2 regions of the Marinobacter sp. GH_1 genome follow, and region 2 is predicted to be linked to the other one. Evidence: predicted binding sites of a transcription regulator. Region 2 holds the regulator's gene; the other holds the start of a gene.
The links. Region 2 encodes sigma-54, which starts transcription at its own class of promoters, with help from an activator protein. Its sites were predicted from a motif close to ANTGGCATNNANNTTGCTNT; they were not measured.
Positions count from the first base shown of each region.

Region 1: flgA (flagellar basal body P-ring formation chaperone FlgA) is a predicted target of sigma-54. The motif match lies at 4,814-4,833, and genes of this name have one in related genera.

Region 1 covers NZ_CP184460.1:2,324,813-2,333,921, forward strand. The annotation lists gene ACNSOI_RS10585 (cupin domain-containing protein) at 1-361, shown strand, start outside; gene ACNSOI_RS10590 (DUF7352 domain-containing protein) at 442-807, opposite strand; gene ACNSOI_RS10595 (LysR family transcriptional regulator) at 902-1,798, opposite strand; gene ACNSOI_RS10600 (MFS transporter) at 1,808-2,989, opposite strand; gene ACNSOI_RS10605 (CheR family methyltransferase) at 2,993-3,820, opposite strand; gene ACNSOI_RS10610 (chemotaxis protein CheV) at 3,858-4,787, opposite strand; gene flgA (flagellar basal body P-ring formation chaperone FlgA) at 4,980-5,681, shown strand; gene flgM (flagellar biosynthesis anti-sigma factor FlgM) at 5,810-6,136, shown strand; gene ACNSOI_RS10625 (flagella synthesis protein FlgN) at 6,144-6,614, shown strand; gene ACNSOI_RS10630 (hypothetical protein) at 6,686-7,432, opposite strand; gene ACNSOI_RS10635 (peptidylprolyl isomerase) at 7,635-8,231, shown strand; gene mnmC (bifunctional tRNA (5-methylaminomethyl-2-thiouridine)(34)-methyltransferase MnmD/FAD-dependent 5-carboxymethylaminomethyl-2-thiouridine(34) oxidoreductase MnmC) at 8,237-9,109, shown strand, end outside.
Region 2 covers NZ_CP184460.1:2,930,639-2,939,747, reverse strand. The annotation lists gene ACNSOI_RS13365 (YhdP family protein) at 1-1,775, shown strand, start outside; gene ACNSOI_RS13360 (carbon-nitrogen hydrolase family protein) at 1,788-2,612, shown strand; gene yjgA (ribosome biogenesis factor YjgA) at 2,639-3,175, opposite strand; gene mgtE (magnesium transporter) at 3,186-4,547, opposite strand; gene ACNSOI_RS13345 (HPr family phosphocarrier protein) at 4,642-4,911, opposite strand; gene rapZ (RNase adapter RapZ) at 4,918-5,802, opposite strand; gene ptsN (PTS IIA-like nitrogen regulatory protein PtsN) at 5,843-6,310, opposite strand; gene hpf (ribosome hibernation promoting factor) at 6,409-6,711, opposite strand; gene ACNSOI_RS13325 (RNA polymerase factor sigma-54) at 6,787-8,316, opposite strand; gene lptB (LPS export ABC transporter ATP-binding protein) at 8,506-9,109, opposite strand, start outside.

The DNA.
Region 1 (9,109 bases), 610 kb from region 2:
ACAAGGCTGTACGTTATTGGTGAAGCTTCACCAATTTGATCAATGGGATACGGCCACGGTTCGTGTCGATACCAACAACGCAGAATGGTTGCCTGGCATTGGCGGACTGCAGGTAATGCCGCTGCATGAGTTCGAGCATGAGCATGTGGCACTGGTTAAATGGCCAGCCAATGAAGTATTTCAACCCCATCGGCATTTTGGTGGTGAGGAAATCTTTGTACTTAGCGGAGAGTTCTGCGATGAGCATGGCCGTTATCCCGAGGGAACCTGGTTACGTAGCCCACACCTGAGCCAGCATCACCCGTTTGTTGACCAGGAAACGGTCATCTGGGTGAAGACCGGTCACCTCCCCTTAGATTGATTTAACCAAAAGCGGCCCCTCGAGAGGGGCCGAAATAGAGCACTATCCCGACTACAACAACATCATCAAACACCACCTGGCTAAGAGGCGAGATTGGTGCGCCAACCGGGTTGGCCAAACTCATCACTGCCGAATCGTTCGTGGCCATTACCAATAGCCATCCCTTCACCAGCCGGCACTTCGAATACATGGTAGGCCTCTGGTCCGAAGGGATCGAGGGCGGTATCCAGGTACTCATAGGCATCTGGCACCGGCTCGCCGGACATGGCAACCCTGAACTGCCGCTCCACCATCGGGACCGTAACACTCAGAGGCTGCTGCACCCAGAGAAAAACAGCCTTCTGGGCGACCAGATACTCGCACCGAACCACTTTGCATCCCTCGCGCAGGGTCAACGTGGTCGGCTCTTTTCCAGGCTCAAGACGGAACTTGTGAATGGTTTTCATGGCGATACTCCTTCAGAGGTTGCCAGACACAGTTCAATCATGCGCCGCCGAAGACTTCGAGAAAATAAGATTTATTGAGCAAGAATCATCGATATTATCGAGGTAAATCAAAGCCGCTACAGATTGCCCGCACACCTTCATGGGCAACCTTCCGGCTTCGGGTGATGGCGTAGAGTTGATCGGTTACCGCTTTGACAGGAGCAATCTCCTCCACCTGATATTGGCGGCACACTTCCTCCTTTATCGCCGTTGGCGCCGCAAATACGCCCAACCCTTCCCGTCCGAACACCTTGATTAACGCGCTGTCGTCTACCCTGGCCACCAGGTCCATCCTGACATTGCTGATGGTCAGCCAGTTCATCAACTTCTGAAAATACGGCGCATCCGTGGCGTTGGCCAGCAAGGGCTGATGATTGAGAGAGGCCGGAAAGTCGTCCCGAAGCCGCCCAGCCATCTCCGGGGCGGCAAACAAACTGATGGTAGACGATGTCAGGGGATGAACCGCGAAGCGATCTGTGACCGCTTCGGTCTGAGGCATACGGTCTGTCAGCACGACGTCGAGTTCTTTGCGTTTGAGACTGAGCAGCAAATCTTCCGCGCGACCTGTCCGGCAATCCAGGTTGACTCGCCTGTTCAGCTTCAGAGCCGGCTGCAACAACTGAAAAGCAATCAGCTTATGAATTGACGCCGAAACGCCGGCCGCTAATCTCAGAGGGCGATCAGCGGGGGCCAGACGCAAGGTTTCAGACAGCTCCCCAGTCAGTGCAAAAATGTCGTTGGCGTAGGACTGAACCAATTGCCCCAGTTCAGTCAGGACCAGACGCCGCCTTTCCCGGCTGAACAACTGCCCTCCGACTGATTCCTCGAACGTGGCAAGCTGGCCACTCAGGGTTTGCGGCGCAAGATCGAGCAGCTCGCTGGCTTTGGCAATCGAGCCCTCACGGCTGATGACCCAGAAATAATAGAGATGCCTGAGATTGAGCTGATCCATGGCGTAAACCTAGTTTGTGGTGGCTCTTCGTGACCGCAGCAACCAAACCGACATCAACACACTGTGCAGCACCAATAATGGTACCGCCACCAGTAGCAGGCTTGCCCAGCCAACCGAAGCCAGTACAGCGCCAGCACTCAAGGCCGCTGTCGCCTGAGCCGTGAACACCATCATGTCATTCAGGCCCTGCACACGGAAACGCTCAGACTGCTGGTAACCCTGGGGCAACAGGGTTGTCCCGCCAACGAACAGGAAATTCCAACCCACGCCCAGCAGCAGTAACGCCCACAAATAATGATGAAAGCTGATACCGCTGGCCGCCAGCAGAATGCACGCCAGGTAGGCCAATAATCCCGCCGCCATCATCAAGGGGATGCCGACAACACGGGTCAGCCAACCAGAAATAAGAGACGGAAGATACATGGCCATAATGTGTAACTGAATAACCCGCTTGGCATCATCCAGATCATGACCGGCCATTTCGGTCATGCTCAAGGGGGTTGCAGTCATGATAAAGCTCATCACCGCATAGCCGATGGCGGCGCCGCTGATAGCCGTCCACACCAGCGGATTTGCCAGTATCTCCCTGAGCGGGCGACCCCCGCCAACCACGGTTTCCCGGACCCGCTCTGCCTTGGCGCGATACCCGAACGCAAGAATGATAAACGCCAGGGCCTGAACAACGGCCAACCCGACCCAACTGTAAAGGAACGGGAAGGATTCAGATTTCCCACTGCCCAGGCTAGCTACTTCAGGCCCCAACCAGGCCGCAACCAGGCCTCCCAGCAGCACTCTTGCAGCTGCCGAGCCGGCCATGTCCGGCGCTACCGACTCCATCGCCGCAAAGCGATACTGGTGCACCACGGCCAGGCCCGAACCGCCCAGAACGGCAGCAAGGCACATCAGGGTAAAGTGCGATTGCCAGGAAGCGTACGCACCCAGCAAACCTGCGAGAATGCCTGCAAGTGCGCCGAAAAGCATCACCTGTTTGCGCCCTATCCGCTCCATCAACCATGTCGCCGGCTTTATGGCCAGAACCGTGCCGACCACCACCAGCCCGACCGGCAAGGTTGCCAACTCTGGCGCAGGCGCCAGCAGTCGTCCCTGAATAGAGCCAATAAATACGATAAAAGGCGCGGTGCACATGGCCAGCGCCTGGGCCGCCACCAGCACCCAGACATTCAACGGCATGGATTATTTCTTCCTGTAGATAATGCCGGGATGGCATTGAACCATTTCGTACAGATCAGGCAGGCCGTTCAGGGATTCAGAGGCACCCAGAATCAGGTAGCCGCCCGGATTCAGCGCCCCGTGCATGCGGGTAAGAATGTCCTTTTTAAGGTCTGCGGAAAAATAGATCAGCACGTTCCGGCACATGATGATATCGAATTTGCCGAGCATATACCGCTCAAGCAAGTTGAGTTCTTTGAACTCCACCATGGCCTTGATCTGCGGTTTGATCTGCCACCCGCCGTTAGGTGAGGGCGTAAAAAACTGCTTCTGCCGCTCCGGGGAAAGCCCGCGACCTATTGCAATCATCTCATATTCACCCCGCCGGGCCACTTCCAGCACGCTTTTGGAAATATCGGTCGCAGTGATCTTTACGTCACGCAGCTTGCCGGGGCGAATGCGCCGGAATTCGTCCACCACCATGCCTACCGAGTAGGGCTCCTGCCCGGTTGAGCAGGCGGCAGACCAGACACGAAGCGGTTGGAGCGAATTGCGCTCGGCGAACTCCGGCAACAGCTTGTCCTGAAGAATACGGAATGGGTGGTTGTCCCGAAACCAGAGGGTCTCGTTGGTGGTCATGGCATCGATAACCAGCTCACGCAGGCCGCTGCGCCCCACCCGCTTCAAGCGATCGAGAAGCTCACCCAGTGAATTCAGGTTGTTCTCCTCAAGAATCCTGCGTAGACGGCTCTTCACCAGGTACTGCTTGTTGTCACCCAACAGAATGCCACAAGCGTCCTGCAGGAATGTCTTGAAGGCTTCGTATTCCTGAGGCGTAATTTCCGCTTTCATTGGATCTCTATCGTGGGTAAGTCCATGAGCCGAGGCATCAATTCTGGTCAATAATTTCCATCACGCGCTCGGCAAGCTCATCCGGGCTGAATTTCGCCATAAAATCATCGGCACCGACCTTCTGAACCATCGCCCGGTTAAAGACGCCACTCAGGGATGTATGGAGCATCACATACATGCCGCTGAGCGCCGGATTCTCTTTGATTCTGGTAACGAGGGTGTAACCGTCCATCTCCGGCATTTCCACATCGGAAATGATCAACGATAAGTGGTCTCGGGCAGTGGAACCATCCCCCGTAATCTCCTTGAGGTAGTTCAACGCCTGTTTGCCGTCATTCTTGGTGACCACTTCCATTCCGATCGCGGTCAGGCAGCGCTCGATCTGGCGCCTCGCCACAGACGAATCATCAACAACCAGTACCGGCAAATGCCCGGGCACACGCTCGGCGCTGCGAGTTTTCAGCTCTTCGGTGACATCTTCCCTGAGAGGAGAAACTTCTGCAAGAATCTTTTCTACATCTATGATTTCTACAAGTTTGTCATCAATTTTGGTGACCGCCGTCAAGTACACATCCTTGCCAGCCCCCTTGGGTGGCGGGAGGATATCTTCCCAGTTCATATTCATGATCCGGTCGACACCAGTCACCAGAAAGCCCTGAGTTTTACGGTTGTACTCGGTAATGATGACAAAGCTTGTTGCCAGCTCTTCCTGTGGAATGCCTGCCATGCCAATGGCCATGCTCAGGTCGATGATGGGGATGGTCTCGCCACGGATATGGGACACGCCCCGAACCACCTGGCGGCTGTTAGGAATCGATGACAATTTCGGGCATTGAAGGACCTCCTTCACCTTAAAAACGTTGATCCCGTATAGCTGCCGCCCCCGCAAACGGAACAACAACAGCTCAAGCCGGTTCTGACCAACCAACTGCGTACGCTGGTTAACGCTGTCCAACACCCCTGCCATAACTTTCTACTCCCGGCATGCCAACGATCGGCACAGAATTTGCTCAGTTATTATTAAACAACTTGCTTACGCGAACCCGGACCAAAACATTGACGCCGGGTGTCCAATCAGGGTTAACGGCCCCAGCGCCATTTTCCTTAACGGAACTCGCGTAAATATGCCTAACTGACAGCATAGGACAAAGCAGTGCAGATGCGAACCATCTTTTTAGCGACCTTTTGCCTATCGACCCTGGGCCTGAACGCCGCGGCTGCGGCCACCACTGCAAGCGAGATACGCGATGCCGCCGGTCAATTTATCGAAACCTGGGCCGACGAGCAGCGCCAGCAACAGTACGAGGTGAACTTCACCGTCGGCAGCATCGACAGCCGGCTTAGCCTGGCTGCTTGCGAACAGGCACTCGAAACCGCGTTTACCAACGATCCCCTACGTACCACATCGCCATCGGTGATGGTGTCCTGTGCCGGGGAGCGGCCATGGCGGATGTTCGTCACAGCCAGTGTCGAAGTACACGGCCCTGCCCTTGTGGCGGCTCGGCCTCTGGCCCGCGGTGAGCGCATCAGCGGTGAACTTTTGCAGGAAAAACAGGTGCAGATCAACGCCAGCCGCCGGGGCATTCTCACAGATATTGAACAGGTATCCGGCATGCTGGTGAGGCGACCAGTTAATGCAGGGTCGGTGCTGACGCCAGATCTGCTCGAAGCTCCCAATGCCGTTGAGCGGGGCGATCATGTTATCATCACTGCCAAATCCGCGGTGTTCTCGGTCAGTTCCCGAGGCAAGGCGCTGGCCAGTGCCAGTGTCGGCGAGCAAGTGATGGTTGAGAATCTGCAATCAGCACGCACGGTTCGGGCAACGGTCACGGCTCCTGGCCGGGTGGAAATTGCCATGTAACGGAAAATCCGTGCCCAGCGGCAAATTTTTTCCGTTTTTTTCTAAAGGTCGGCTAAACGCTGCCGATAAGCAGATATAAACTCGATTCCGCCGCCTCTGAAGGTGGCCACAGGCAAGCAGGTATCCTTATGTCAGTTGACTTAAATGGAATTGGCCCCGGCCAGGTCAACACCACCAGAACCACGGCCGACAAAGCAACAGGCAGCCAGAGTACGCCCTCCACGGCTGGAGAGCAGGCAAAGGCTCAAAGCACGGCTGCCCGCGGCGACAACGTCAGTCTCAGCAATCAGGCCAAAAACCTGAAGCAGCTGGAACAGAAACTGGGCGATTACCCGGAAATGGACGACGACCGCATTGCGCAGATTCGCGCAGCACTGGAAGATGGCACCTACAAAATTGATGCAGAGAAACTGGCCCAGAAAATGCTTGAGATGGATAAAAGCATTTTCGGGTGAGTAAAACATGGCTGCAATCATTGAATTGAAGACCCTTCTCTCAGAAGACATCCGCCAGCTTGAAACCCTGGCGGATCTTCTCAACCAGGAAAAACAACTCCTGGCGTCCTCCGACATCGCTCCGCTCCAGGAAATCACCACTCAGAAAAACAACATCCTGACGGATATCCGTGAGCGTGCGAAACAAAAGATCCGCCTGCTGGTGAACATGGGGTACCGACCGGATGCCGGCGAGCCCTCGAGGTTTATCCGTGCCGGTGGTATGGAAGACCTTTACCAACTCTGGAAAACCGCCGATGGGCGCCTTCGTGCCTGCCAGGAACTGAACCAGAACAACGGTCGTGTTGTCGGACACCTTCAAAAACGCCTGACGAGGCTCACGGACATCTTCCGTGGCGCCTCTGCCCAACAGAAGCTTTATGGCGCCAAGGGCGAACAAACCAGTGTATCCAGCGGCAACATTCTGGCCAGCGCCTGACCGACCCGGCAAACAAAAACGCCCGGATGAGCTATCCGGGCGTTTTTCGTTAGATTCACCTTACCCGTTCATTAACGGGTGTAGATCGTCATCTGGGAATCCGGATGAAACCGTATGTTGTGAATGCTGACGTTCCCCATGGATGGACTCTGATTGCCACTCACGCGGATATTGTCCATCCGGATCTCCTCAATCCGTTCGGGAAACGCCAGCCTCAAGGCGCCATCCTCTCGAATGGAATAGCGGGGCTCACCCTCCCTGTAGTGAACACCAGAGATGGTCAGGTCGGAATCGAGGAAACTGAGCACTGGCACAAAAATGTTGGCGGCCAGCTTGATTCCCTCTACTGAATCGAGTCCGGCGAGTTCCGGGTCATCAACCGCGCCGCCAGCATTTCCCGGCATTGCGGCAACCGTTTCAATACGCTCCAGCAAACCCACACTGCTTTGAGCCGTTACGCCGGCCATATCGCTGTCAGACAGAGGCGCAAAGCCCCCCTTTTCATATAACTGACCGGCCTGCGCAGGCATGGATGCCGCGCTGGTATTGCCGGCCGCCAGCGACACCAACGGCTGAAACGGCAACGTCACCATGGTAACCAGCGCTGCCGCATTACGATAACGGGCCTGGTGTTTGAGAACGCGATGCAGTTCCTTGTCAGTCACCCAGCCAGCGGCGATCAACACTTCGCCCAGGCGCTGCCCGGTTTCCCGCTGCAACAACAACGCCTCGTCCAGCTGACCTTCCGACAAATAGCCACGATTGATCAACAACCGGCCAAGCCGGGACTTTTCTTCAAACCCCTTACGGATTCTCACTAGGCTCCTCCCGCATTCAGAGTGATCACCGTACAACCAGGCCCGGTATTGATAATGATTAAAGCGTAGCCCAATCCCCTGGCCTACGCTGTTCTGATTTGCACTTATTCAGGTAAGGATCTGTTAAGATCTTCGCTAATTTTGTTCTATCCGGATTGTCTCAGGATTCCTGATAACAACTGAAACTGTGAGAGCCTCTGAAATGACAAATACCGTAAAACCCGTATTAACTGTGATGTCCGTCCTGTTTGCCGCCATCGCTGCCCTGATGCTGGCCACTCCTATTCAGGCCGAAGAACTGCCGAAGGTTCGCTTTGTTACCTCTGAAGGGGCCTTTGAGCTTGAGTTGCGCCCTGACGTAGCCCCCAAAACCGTGGAGAATTTCCTCTCCTATGTCGAAGACGGATTCTACGACGGTACGATCTTTCACCGGGTGATTCCCGGCTTTATGATTCAGGGCGGCGGATTAACCGAAACCATGGCCCGCAAACAGACCAAAAACCCCATCGTTAACGAAGCCTCAGCAACCCTGCCTAATCTTCGGGGCACCGTGGCCATGGCCCGAACCAGCTCCCCAAACTCAGCAACCTCTCAGTTCTTTGTTAACGTCGCCAAAAACGATTTCCTGAATGCTGGTGTGCGGGGTGCGGGCTACGCGGTCTTTGGCAAAGTCACCGAGGGCATGGGCGTGATCGACAAGATTGCCGGCGTACAAACCGGACATCGCCAGGGCATGGCGGATGTTCCGGTTCAGGCCGTCGTGATCGAGAAAGTGACTCTGGTTAATATTGAAGACTGAGCCCTATGCACTCCCCCTGCCTGCCACCGGCCATGGAGCCGGCAGATCTTATCTGGCGCGACGGCGTACCCGAATCCACCCGGTTTGGAGACGTATATTTCAGCAGGGACAACGGCCTGGCAGAAACCCGGTATGTTTTTATCGGGCATAACCAGTTGCCGGAGCGGTTCCAGCAGGTGCCAGACACCGGCCACTTTGTGATCGCTGAAACCGGTTTTGGCACGGGCCTGAATTTTCTCGCCGCCTGGGCGGAATGGTTAAAGCAGCGCCCGGCCGATGACAACGCCATACTGCACTTTGTGTCGGTAGAACGATTTCCCCTGCGCCGTCAAGACCTCGAAAAGGCGCTGTCGTACTGGCCCGAGCTAAGCCCCCTGGCAACGGAGCTTATCGAACATTACCCTCCACTGATCAAGGGCACTCACCGGCTGGTGCTGGCCGGAGGTCGGGTTCGGCTGACCCTGTATTTTGGCGATGTCCTGGATGCCTGGAAGGATCTCACTTTTTTCGCCGATGCCTGGTTCCTTGACGGCTTCGCCCCGTCGTTAAACCCGGACATGTGGCTGGACGATGCCATTGGTCTGATCACCAGCCATAGCAAGCCCGGAACGACCCTGGCCACGTTTACCGCCGTTGGCCGTGTGCGACGCAGCCTTGCAGAGGCCGACTTCGAGATCGCAAAAGTCCCCGGCTTTGGCCGCAAGCGGGAAATGCTTGCAGGTATATACGCGCCAGGGAATACCACTAATCAAGAGGCGAGAACTGGCACGGTTGCTGTTATCGGTGCAGGAATTGCCGGCACCCTGCTCGCCCGCAATCTGGCGGAACGGGGTGTTCAGGTGCTGCTGCTGGACAAGGCGCCCCACGCCGGTTCTGCG
Region 2 (9,109 bases):
CCGATGTGCCAGGTGAGAGCGTGCCGTTCTGGATGACCGAGACACCGCTTGGCGACATGGCCGGAATGGCCGCCACAGAGCTGGATTATCAGGGGCTCTACCGGTTAGCCCTGAATATTGATCTGCCACTGGGGGCTGGTGAGCAGACAGCGGTGAACGCACGGGTGGCAACCTCCGGAGCCAGGATCTCCTACCCGGCAGCGGGATTGGTCTGGGCAGGAATCGAGGGCGAGGTCCGCTACGATACCCTTCGGGGATTTTCCGGAGAGCCTCTTCTGGCGGAGTTCTTCGGGCAACCGGTGACTGTTGAGTTTGAACAATCAGAACAGGGCCCGGCAGGTAAGGGCGCAGCCTTGTCTATTCGCCAGACCGGCCGGGTTCCATTGCCGTCGTTTTTGCATCAGTTCGGGTTGCCGGAGGGCTCCGCACTCGGGATGTCGGGCAGCCTGGATTATTCGGCACAGCTGAGCGTGTCGGATGAGCGCGCTTCCCGGATAACGGTATCCTCCGATTTTCAAGGCCTGGCACTGGACTGGCCGCAGCCTTTGGGTAAGGGAGAGTCGGATCAGGCCCGGTTGCAGGCATTGATAGACCCTACGGAAAATGAGGGTGTCCGTGTGACGGGGGACTGGCAGGACCGGTTGGCCTTTGATCTGCTGTGGAAATCGTCGGGCTTTGAGCTGGGACTCAGTGAACTGAACCTGGCGGGGCACAGTCTCAGGAATATCCAGATCGATGCACTGGATCTGGGAGATCGTTGGGTGTTCAACACGGAATCTGATCGGGTTCAGGGCAGGGTGATGGTGCCCACGCAGGGAACGATCGAAGCCGATCTGCAACGACTCAGTCTGATGCGCTCAGATACCGGGGGTGAAGACCAGGAGGACCGGCAGTTATTGACCCTGGAGGAGCAACTGGAAGCGTTTCGAGCTCTGGACGTGGGGAGCTGGCCCGATATTGATGTGACCATCTCGGACCTCAGACTGGGCGATGAGTCTGCCGGCCGCTGGCAGTTCGCCATGCGGCCGCAGCCGTTCCGCCTGAACATCGAGGAAATTGAAGGGCAATTGGAGACGCTGGCGCTCACCGGCAGGATGAGTTGGAGTGTGGTTGATGATCGCGAAACCAGCCGATTTGTCGGAACCCTCTCAGGCGGCCGCCTCCGGGAACTGGAGGCGCTGACCGGTGCGCCGATTCCAATGAATAATGAGCAGACCCAGGTTGACCTGGATCTGGACTGGCCCGGCCGACCGGATGAATTTGCCCTGAAGCAGCTCAGTGGCCAGGTCAGTGTCCGCCTGGATGACGGCGTCATTTTGGAGCAAAGTGGCTCAGCCCAGTTGTTCAGAATTTTCAACCTGCTCAACACCGACACGCTCTGGCGCCGGCTGCGCCTGGACTTCTCGGATCTTTATGAGCGGGGTATTGCGTTTGACGCCATTTCCGGCAAGGCTGTCATCGTAAACGGTCTGGTTACCCTCGACCCAGAACTGCAACTGGTGGGGCCTTCCGGGGCTTTCAAGATGAGTGGATCCACCAATATGGCCGATGAGAGCCTGGATATGCGGTTGGTGCTGGTGCTTCCGGTTACCCAGAACCTGCCCCTGGCTGCCATACTGATGGGAGCGAGCGCCCCCATTGGCGGCGCACTCTTTGTACTGGACAAAATTCTGGGTGACCCATTAAGCAAGTTGACCAGCGCCACTTACAGTGTCACCGGTAACTGGAGCGAGCCCAAAGTGGAGCTACGCCGGGTTTTCGATACGGGTGAGTAGAGGAGTCGGAGCATGACCCAAGTTGCAGCGATTCAGATGGTCAGCAGTCACAACCTGGCCGGTAACCTGGCCGAGGCCGAGGCGCTGTTGCGTGATGCTGCCGCCCAAGGCGCGAAAGTGGCAGTATTACCTGAGAATTTTGCGGTTCTGGCCACCGCTCAGATGCGGGAGTGTGGTCGGCAGGAAAGTGGCGGTGAATCGGTGATCCGGCGCTTTCTTTCAGAACAGGCCGAGAGGCTGGGGCTATGGATTGTAGGTGGTTCCATGCCTCTGGCAACACGACCCGATGGTTCTGATGTTCCCGACAGGGTGCGTGCAAGCTGCATTGTTTACAACGATCAGGGCGAGGAAGTTGCCCGTTACGACAAAATTCACCTGTTTGACGCCATGGTCGAGGATTCCCATGGCCAATACCGGGAGTCGGATACCTTCGAGCCAGGTGACCAGGTGGTTACCGTGGACACTCCCGCCGGCCGGCTGGGGATGGCAGTGTGCTACGACTTGCGGTTTCCTGAACTGTTCAGGGCGCTGCGGGAACAGGGTGCCGAGTGGGTGTGCCTGCCCAGCGCCTTTACCTGGCAAACTGGAGACGCCCATTGGCACCCACTGATTCGAGCCAGGGCCATCGAGAACCAGGTTTGGGTGGTCGCCCCCGGCCAAGGGGGGCAAAACAGTGAGCGCCGCAAGACTTATGGCCACAGTTTGATCTGTGACCCCTGGGGCAGGGTGGTGACGGAACTGGATGAGGGCCCTGGCCTGGTTGTGGCAGACCTGGACATGGAAAAACTGAACCAGGTTCGGGCCAGAATGCCGGTCTGGGAGCACCGCCGCCTTTAACGTAGAGCTCCGGTTAGCCGTTTGCTTTACTGCTCTGCGTCATCAATCCACTCCCGGAGGGCCCGGAACAGTTTACGGGCCTGGCCGGTGTTTTTCTGTTTCTCCACTTCCTTGCGGGCATTGCGAACCAGGTTGCGCAGGTGCTGCACGTCTGCCGCCGGGCAATAATCGATAAACTCCCCCACCACCTTGTCGCCTTCGGAGATCATCCTGTCGCGCCAGCGCTCGGCCAGGTGATGCCGGCGGGTGTGCTCCTCACTGCCGGCATTGAATGCACCAATGGCACGAGCCAGTGCCTCCGGGTCATCCTCCTGGCGGATGATCTTGCCAATGTATTGCAAATGTCTGCGGCGTGCTTCGCGCTGATTAATGCGCCGTGATTCCACGATGGCAGCCTTCAGGGTGTCGCTGATGTCCAGTGACGCCAATTGCTCGTCATTGAGATCCAGCATCTGTTTACCCAGGTCCTGGAGCGCATGCATTTCCCGCTTGATCTGGGATTTGCTCGGGCCGAAATCTTCCTCGAGCTCCTCGTGGTGCGGGTGGTTGTCGGATTGACTCATGGTTGGCTCCTCAAGCGTAGAAAATCGTGGCCAGTCCCAGAAAGGCCATGAAACCGACAACGTCGGTAACGGTTGTCAGGATGACGCTGCCAGCCAAGGCAGGGTCTATGTTTCGGGACTTCAGGAACAGCGGTAACACGGTGCCCACCAAGGCAGCGGCTACCAGGTTGATGATCAATGCTGCAGCGATAATTGCCCCGATCAGCCAGTCCTGGAACCACAATATGGCAGCGACAGCGACAACAAGCGCCCATAGCAAGCCATTGAGAACGCTGGACAGGAACTCGCGATTCAATAGCCAACCGACATTTGCCCCGCTGATCTGCCCGACCGCCATGCCGCGGATGACCAGAGTGAGAGTCTGGCTACCGGCGATGCCGCCCATACTGGCTACGATGGGCATCAGAACTGCCAGTGCTACCACTTTCGCGATGGTTTCTTCAAACAGTCCGATAACGGCGGAGGCGGTGAACGCGGTAATCAGATTAATGCCAAGCCACACCGCCCGCCGCCGCGTGGTTTTGAGCACTGGTGCGAACGTGTCTTCGTCTTCGTCCAGACCGGCCATACTCATCAGCGAGTGATCCGCATCTTCCCGGATAACGTCGACCACGTCATCGATGGTGATCCGGCCCAGGAGCTTGTTGTCGTCACCCACCACCGGAGCAGAAATCAGGTCGTAGCGCTCGAAGAGGGTGGCGACCTTGGTGTCGGACAGTGTCACCGGAATCGGCTCGATGTCAGTGTCCATCACCTCACGAACCGTGGATGCGGGGTTGGACACCAGCATTCGGGTGATGGGCAGCATGCCAATGAATTCGTCCCGCCGGCTGACTACAATCAGGCTGTCGGTCATGGGGGGAAGGTTGCGGTGGCGGCGCAGGTACCGCAGTACCACGTCAATACTGATATCCGGGCGCACCGTAATGGTGTCCGTATTCATCAGGCCGCCGGCAGTGTCCTCGGGGTAGGAGAGTACTTCCTCTACCCGCTGCCGGTCTTGCTCGTCCATGGTGTCCAGGACCTCCTGGATCACCGTGTCTGGCAGCTGCTGGAGCAGGTCGGCCAGGTCGTCGGATTCAAAATCCTCAATGATATCTGCAAGTTCCTGGGCGTTCAGCTGGCTCAGGAAGTAGGCCCGGATGTCGTCACCGAGATATTGGAGTACTTCCCCTTCCAGTTGTTTATCGACCAGGTTCCACAGCAGGGCGCGTTGGCGGGGAGGGGAAGATTCCAGCAGGTGTGCGATATCGCTGGGGCTCAGGCCGCCATTGAGGATGCGGGCAACCTGTTTGAGCGCACCACTGTCCAGGGCCTCACTGAGGGAGCGAAGGCGCTGGCGGGCCTGACTTTTTTCCAGAATATCGGTCATGGAACCACCTGCAATCAGAAAACTGTCGCATTATAGCGGAGTTAGCGCCGTCAGGTGAGAAAGGATTGTAGGTGAATGACGAACCAGGGTGTGCTCAACCCCCCTCGCCGAAATAATCACCGATCAGTTCTACGAGTGCCTCGATGGCTTCCTGCTCATCAGGGCCGTCGGCGACCAGTTCAATATCAGTACCCTGGCTGGCAGCCAGCATCATCACCTGCATGATGTTCTTGGCATCCACGTCCCGGCCCTTGCCGCGGATTCGTACCTGGCTGTCAAAGCCGGAGGCGGTGGCCACAAGCTTGGCGGTGGCGCGGGCATGCAAGCCCAGTTTATTGATGATGGTGACGGGGCGGCAGATCATGTTGGATCAGATCTCCCCTCGGGCCTGGAGGTGGGGAAGTTCAGTATGACGAACCTGCACGTTGTTGTATCGGGTGCGGAAGTGCTGGCCCAGTTGCTCGCAGACATAGACGGAACGGTGCTGGCCACCGGTACAGCCAATAGAAATGGTCATGTAGCTGCGGTTGCTGTCGGCGAACGAGGGTAGCCAGGTATCCAGGAAGCGGATCAGGTCGTCCACCATTTGCCCGGTGAGAGGTTCCCGCTCGAGAAACTCGATAACCGGCTGATCGGTACCGACGTATTTGCGCAGGCTGGTATCCCAGTATGGATTGGGCAGGCAGCGCACATCGAAAACGTAATCGGAATCGACCGGTACGCCATGCTTGAAACCGAATGACTGGAACAGCAGTGCAAGCTCCTGATCCTTGCGACCGACCACTCGCTGTTTGACCATGTCGCGCAGTTCATACATCGACATGCCGGTGGTGTTGATGTAAAGGTCTGCCAGTTTTGACAGCGGTTCCAACAGTGCCTTTTCGTTGGTGATGGCTTCTCGGAGGGAGGTACGGTCATCGCTCAGCGGGTGCTTTCGGCGTGTGGCGTGGAACCGCTGCAGCAGGGACTGTTCATCGGCATCCAGAAAGATAATCTCGACAACGACTCCCGCATCGCGAAGCTGGCGATAGATCTGTTCGAAGTTGGCCAGTTCGGCAGACAGGTTGCGGGCGTCGATGCTGACGGCCATTTTCCGGAGCCGCCCCGGCGCTTCCTGTTGTGCCGCTTCCCGGGTCAGCGGGAACAGCAGTCCGATGGGAAGGTTGTCAATGCAATAAAAACCCAGATCTTCGAGCACATGCAACGCGGTACTCTTACCGGACCCGGATCGGCCACTGACGATGATCAGTTTCATGATGGACGCTCCTGCCTGCTTCTGTTGGTGCTACTGCTTATCAGGATGCCGCGGTCATGCGCTGGTAAAGGGATGCTGCATCCTGGCACTGGCGAAGCTGTTCACAGAACCCGTTGTCGTTGAATTTCTCGGCCAACTGGCTTAGCAACTCCAGATGTTCACTGGTGGCTTCTTTGGGCACGATCAAGGCAAACACCAGGTCGACCGGCTGATTGTCGATAGCATCGAAGTCGATGCTCTCTTCCAGTGTCATCAGCACGCCGATCACACGGTCCAGCCCCTCCAGCCGGCAATGGGGTATGGCAATACCCTGGCCGATACCGGTGCTGCCAAGCCGCTCGCGAGAAACCAGATTGCTGAAAATCTCGGTGTCGCTGAGGATTTCATCCTGATGATGAATATGCTCTGCGATGGTTTCCAGTACCCGCTTTTTACTGGAGGCTGGCACCCTGCACAGCGTCAGTTCGGGAGCCAGAATGTTGTCGATGGTCAGGGATGTATCGCTCATGGATCGACTGTGATTCCGTAAAAAAAAGGCTGCGGCCGGTATGCCCCGCCGCAGCTCGTATCATTGAAACACCCGGTACGGTGGCGCTATGAGCGCGCTCAGCCGTTGCCGTGCATCCGGTCTACATTCTTTTCTTTGTGCTTGAGGATCTGGCGGTCCAGCTTGTCCACCAGCGAATCAATCGCGGCGTACATATCCTCACTCTCTGCCTTTGCATGGATATCGCCACCGATGACATGCAGGGTGGCTTCAGCCATCTGACGTACCTTCTCAACTTCCAGCGTCACCTGACAGTTACTGATGTGGTCAAAGTGACGCTCCAGCTTCTCGAACTTGGTGTTGACGTAATCCTTCAATGCAGGGGTCAGTTCTACGTGATGGCCTGAAATGTTGAGTTGCATAGGCGTCTCCTGTTGTCATCATGCCGGTGTTGCCACCGGGCTGCGTGTCCGGTGCTTCGTGCACCGGCAAAAACATTAAACCAGTCGTTTGCGCTCGTTTGAAGGAGGGATGTGCATGGCCTCCCGGTATTTGGCAACGGTGCGCCGGGCCACATTGATGCCCTGATCTCCAAGCATGGCTGCAATCTTGCTATCGCTCAACGGCTTTTTCGGAGTTTCTTCTGAAATCAGTTTCTTGATCATCGCACGAATAGCAGTGGAGGAACATTCTCCGCCCTCAGCGGTACTGACGTGGCTGGAGAAAAAGTACTTCAGCTCGAAAATGCCGCGGGGTGTGTGCATATACTTTTGCGTGGTGACCCGTGAAATGGTGGATTCGTGCATTTCCACGGCCTGGGCGATATCCGAGAGGATCAGCGGCTTCATCGCTTCCTCCCCCTGGTCCAGGAAACCCTGTTGGTGCTCAACAATCCGGGTGGCGACTTTCAGTAGCGTTTCATTGCGGCTTTGCAGGCTTTTAATGAACCACTTGGCCTCCTGCAGTTGATCCCGCAGGTAGGTGTTATCAGCACTGCTATCGGCGCGACGGATCAGCGATGCATAGCTGGCGTTGACCCGAATTCTCGGGGCGATCTCCGGGTTGAGCTCAACACGCCACCGGCCCTCGTGTTTTCGGACGATGACGTCTGGTATCACGTAATCCGGCTCCGCTCGGTCCACCACGTCACCCGGGCGAGGGTTGAGGCTGGTAATCAGGGCCAGAACCTCGCGCAACTGATCTTCTTTGAGTCTGCTGCGGCGCAGCAGTTGCGCGTAATCCCGGTTGCCCAGCAGGTGCAGGAACTGGGTAACCACCAGGCGTGCCTGTCGAAGCCAGGGGGTATCTGGCGGCAACTGGTTGAGCTGAATCAGCAGGCATTCCTGCAGGTCCCGGGCGAACACGCCCGGCGGGTCGAAGTGTTGTAGCCGGTGCAGGACCGCTTCTACCTCGTCCAGTTCAAGGGGGTCTTCTTCGGTTTCGTCCTGCAGGCCGGAATGGATTTCCTCAATTGGTGAGGTCAGGTAACCGCGCTCGTCTACAGCGTCCATCAGGGCGTGGGCGATTGCCTGGTCACGCTCGCTCATGGGGGTCAGGTTGAGCTGCCATTCCAGGTGGTCCTGGAGGGTCTCGGCCGGTGAATTGCGGGTTTCGAAATCCGACTCGTTCTCGTCGTCCCCTTTGCTGGCTGGCGCCGGTGCAGACTGGTAGATATCGTCCCAGGCGGTGTCTACGGGCAGGTCGTCGGGGATGTTATCCGGAATGTCGTTTTCAGAAGCCCAGTCCGGGCCATTTTCGTTTTCATCCCAGTCAGAGGCAGCCTCGGTGGCCGGTTCATCGTGGTCGGAATCCCGGTCTTTATGTTCGTCCCGGGTGTCGGCATCCGTATCGGGGGTGTCAGACTGATCGTCATCCTCGGAGGTTTCCAGCATGGGGTTGGATTCCAGTGCCTGCTGGATTTCCTGCTGGAGGTCGAGGGTGGAAAGCTGAAGCAGGCGAATGGCCTGTTGCAGCTGGGGCGTCATGGTCAGACTCTGGCCCATCTTAAGCTGTAATGAGGCTTTCATAACCATGGCTCAAGATCCATAAATCAAGGGTGTCCCGGTAGTGACGTTGCCTGCTGTCAGGCAAAAAAATTGTTATACGCTGGTTACTTGCCGCTCACTGTTGTCAGTATAAGCAAGTTCTTTGCCGAGTTTACTTGCTACAGATCATCAAAACAATCAGACCTCGGTCGTCGAGGGGTTTTCTTCCGCTTACAGGTGGAACTCATCACCCAGGTAGACTTCCTTGACCTGCTGATTGGCCAGGATGGCTTCAGCATTGCCGGAGGCGATGATGTGTCCGCCGGAGACAATGTAGGCGTTTTCACAAATATCGAGGGTTTCCCGCACGTTGTGATCTGTGATCAGTACGCCAATGCCCTTGTCCCGCAAATGCCGGATGATGTGTTTGATGTCGCTGACCGAGATGGGGTCTACCCCGGCGAAGGGCTCATCCAGCAGAATAAACGCAGGTTCCATGGCCAGCGCTCTGGCGATTTCGACGCGCCGCCGTTCACCACCGGACAGCGCCATACCCAAGCTGTCCCGGATATGGGTGATGTGAAATTCCTCGAGCAGTTCCTCAAGTTTGGCTTCCCGCTCAGGCCGTTTCATGCCTTTTCGGGTTTCCAGTATGGCCATGATGTTGTCGCGCACGGTCAGTTTACGGAATACCGAGGCTTCCTGGGGCAGGTAGCCGATCCCTTTGCGTGCTCGGCCATGCATGGGCAGGGGTGTGATGTCCTGGCTGTCAATGGTGATTCGGCCGCGGTCGGAGGGTACAAGCCCGACAATCATGTAAAAACAGGTAGTTTTC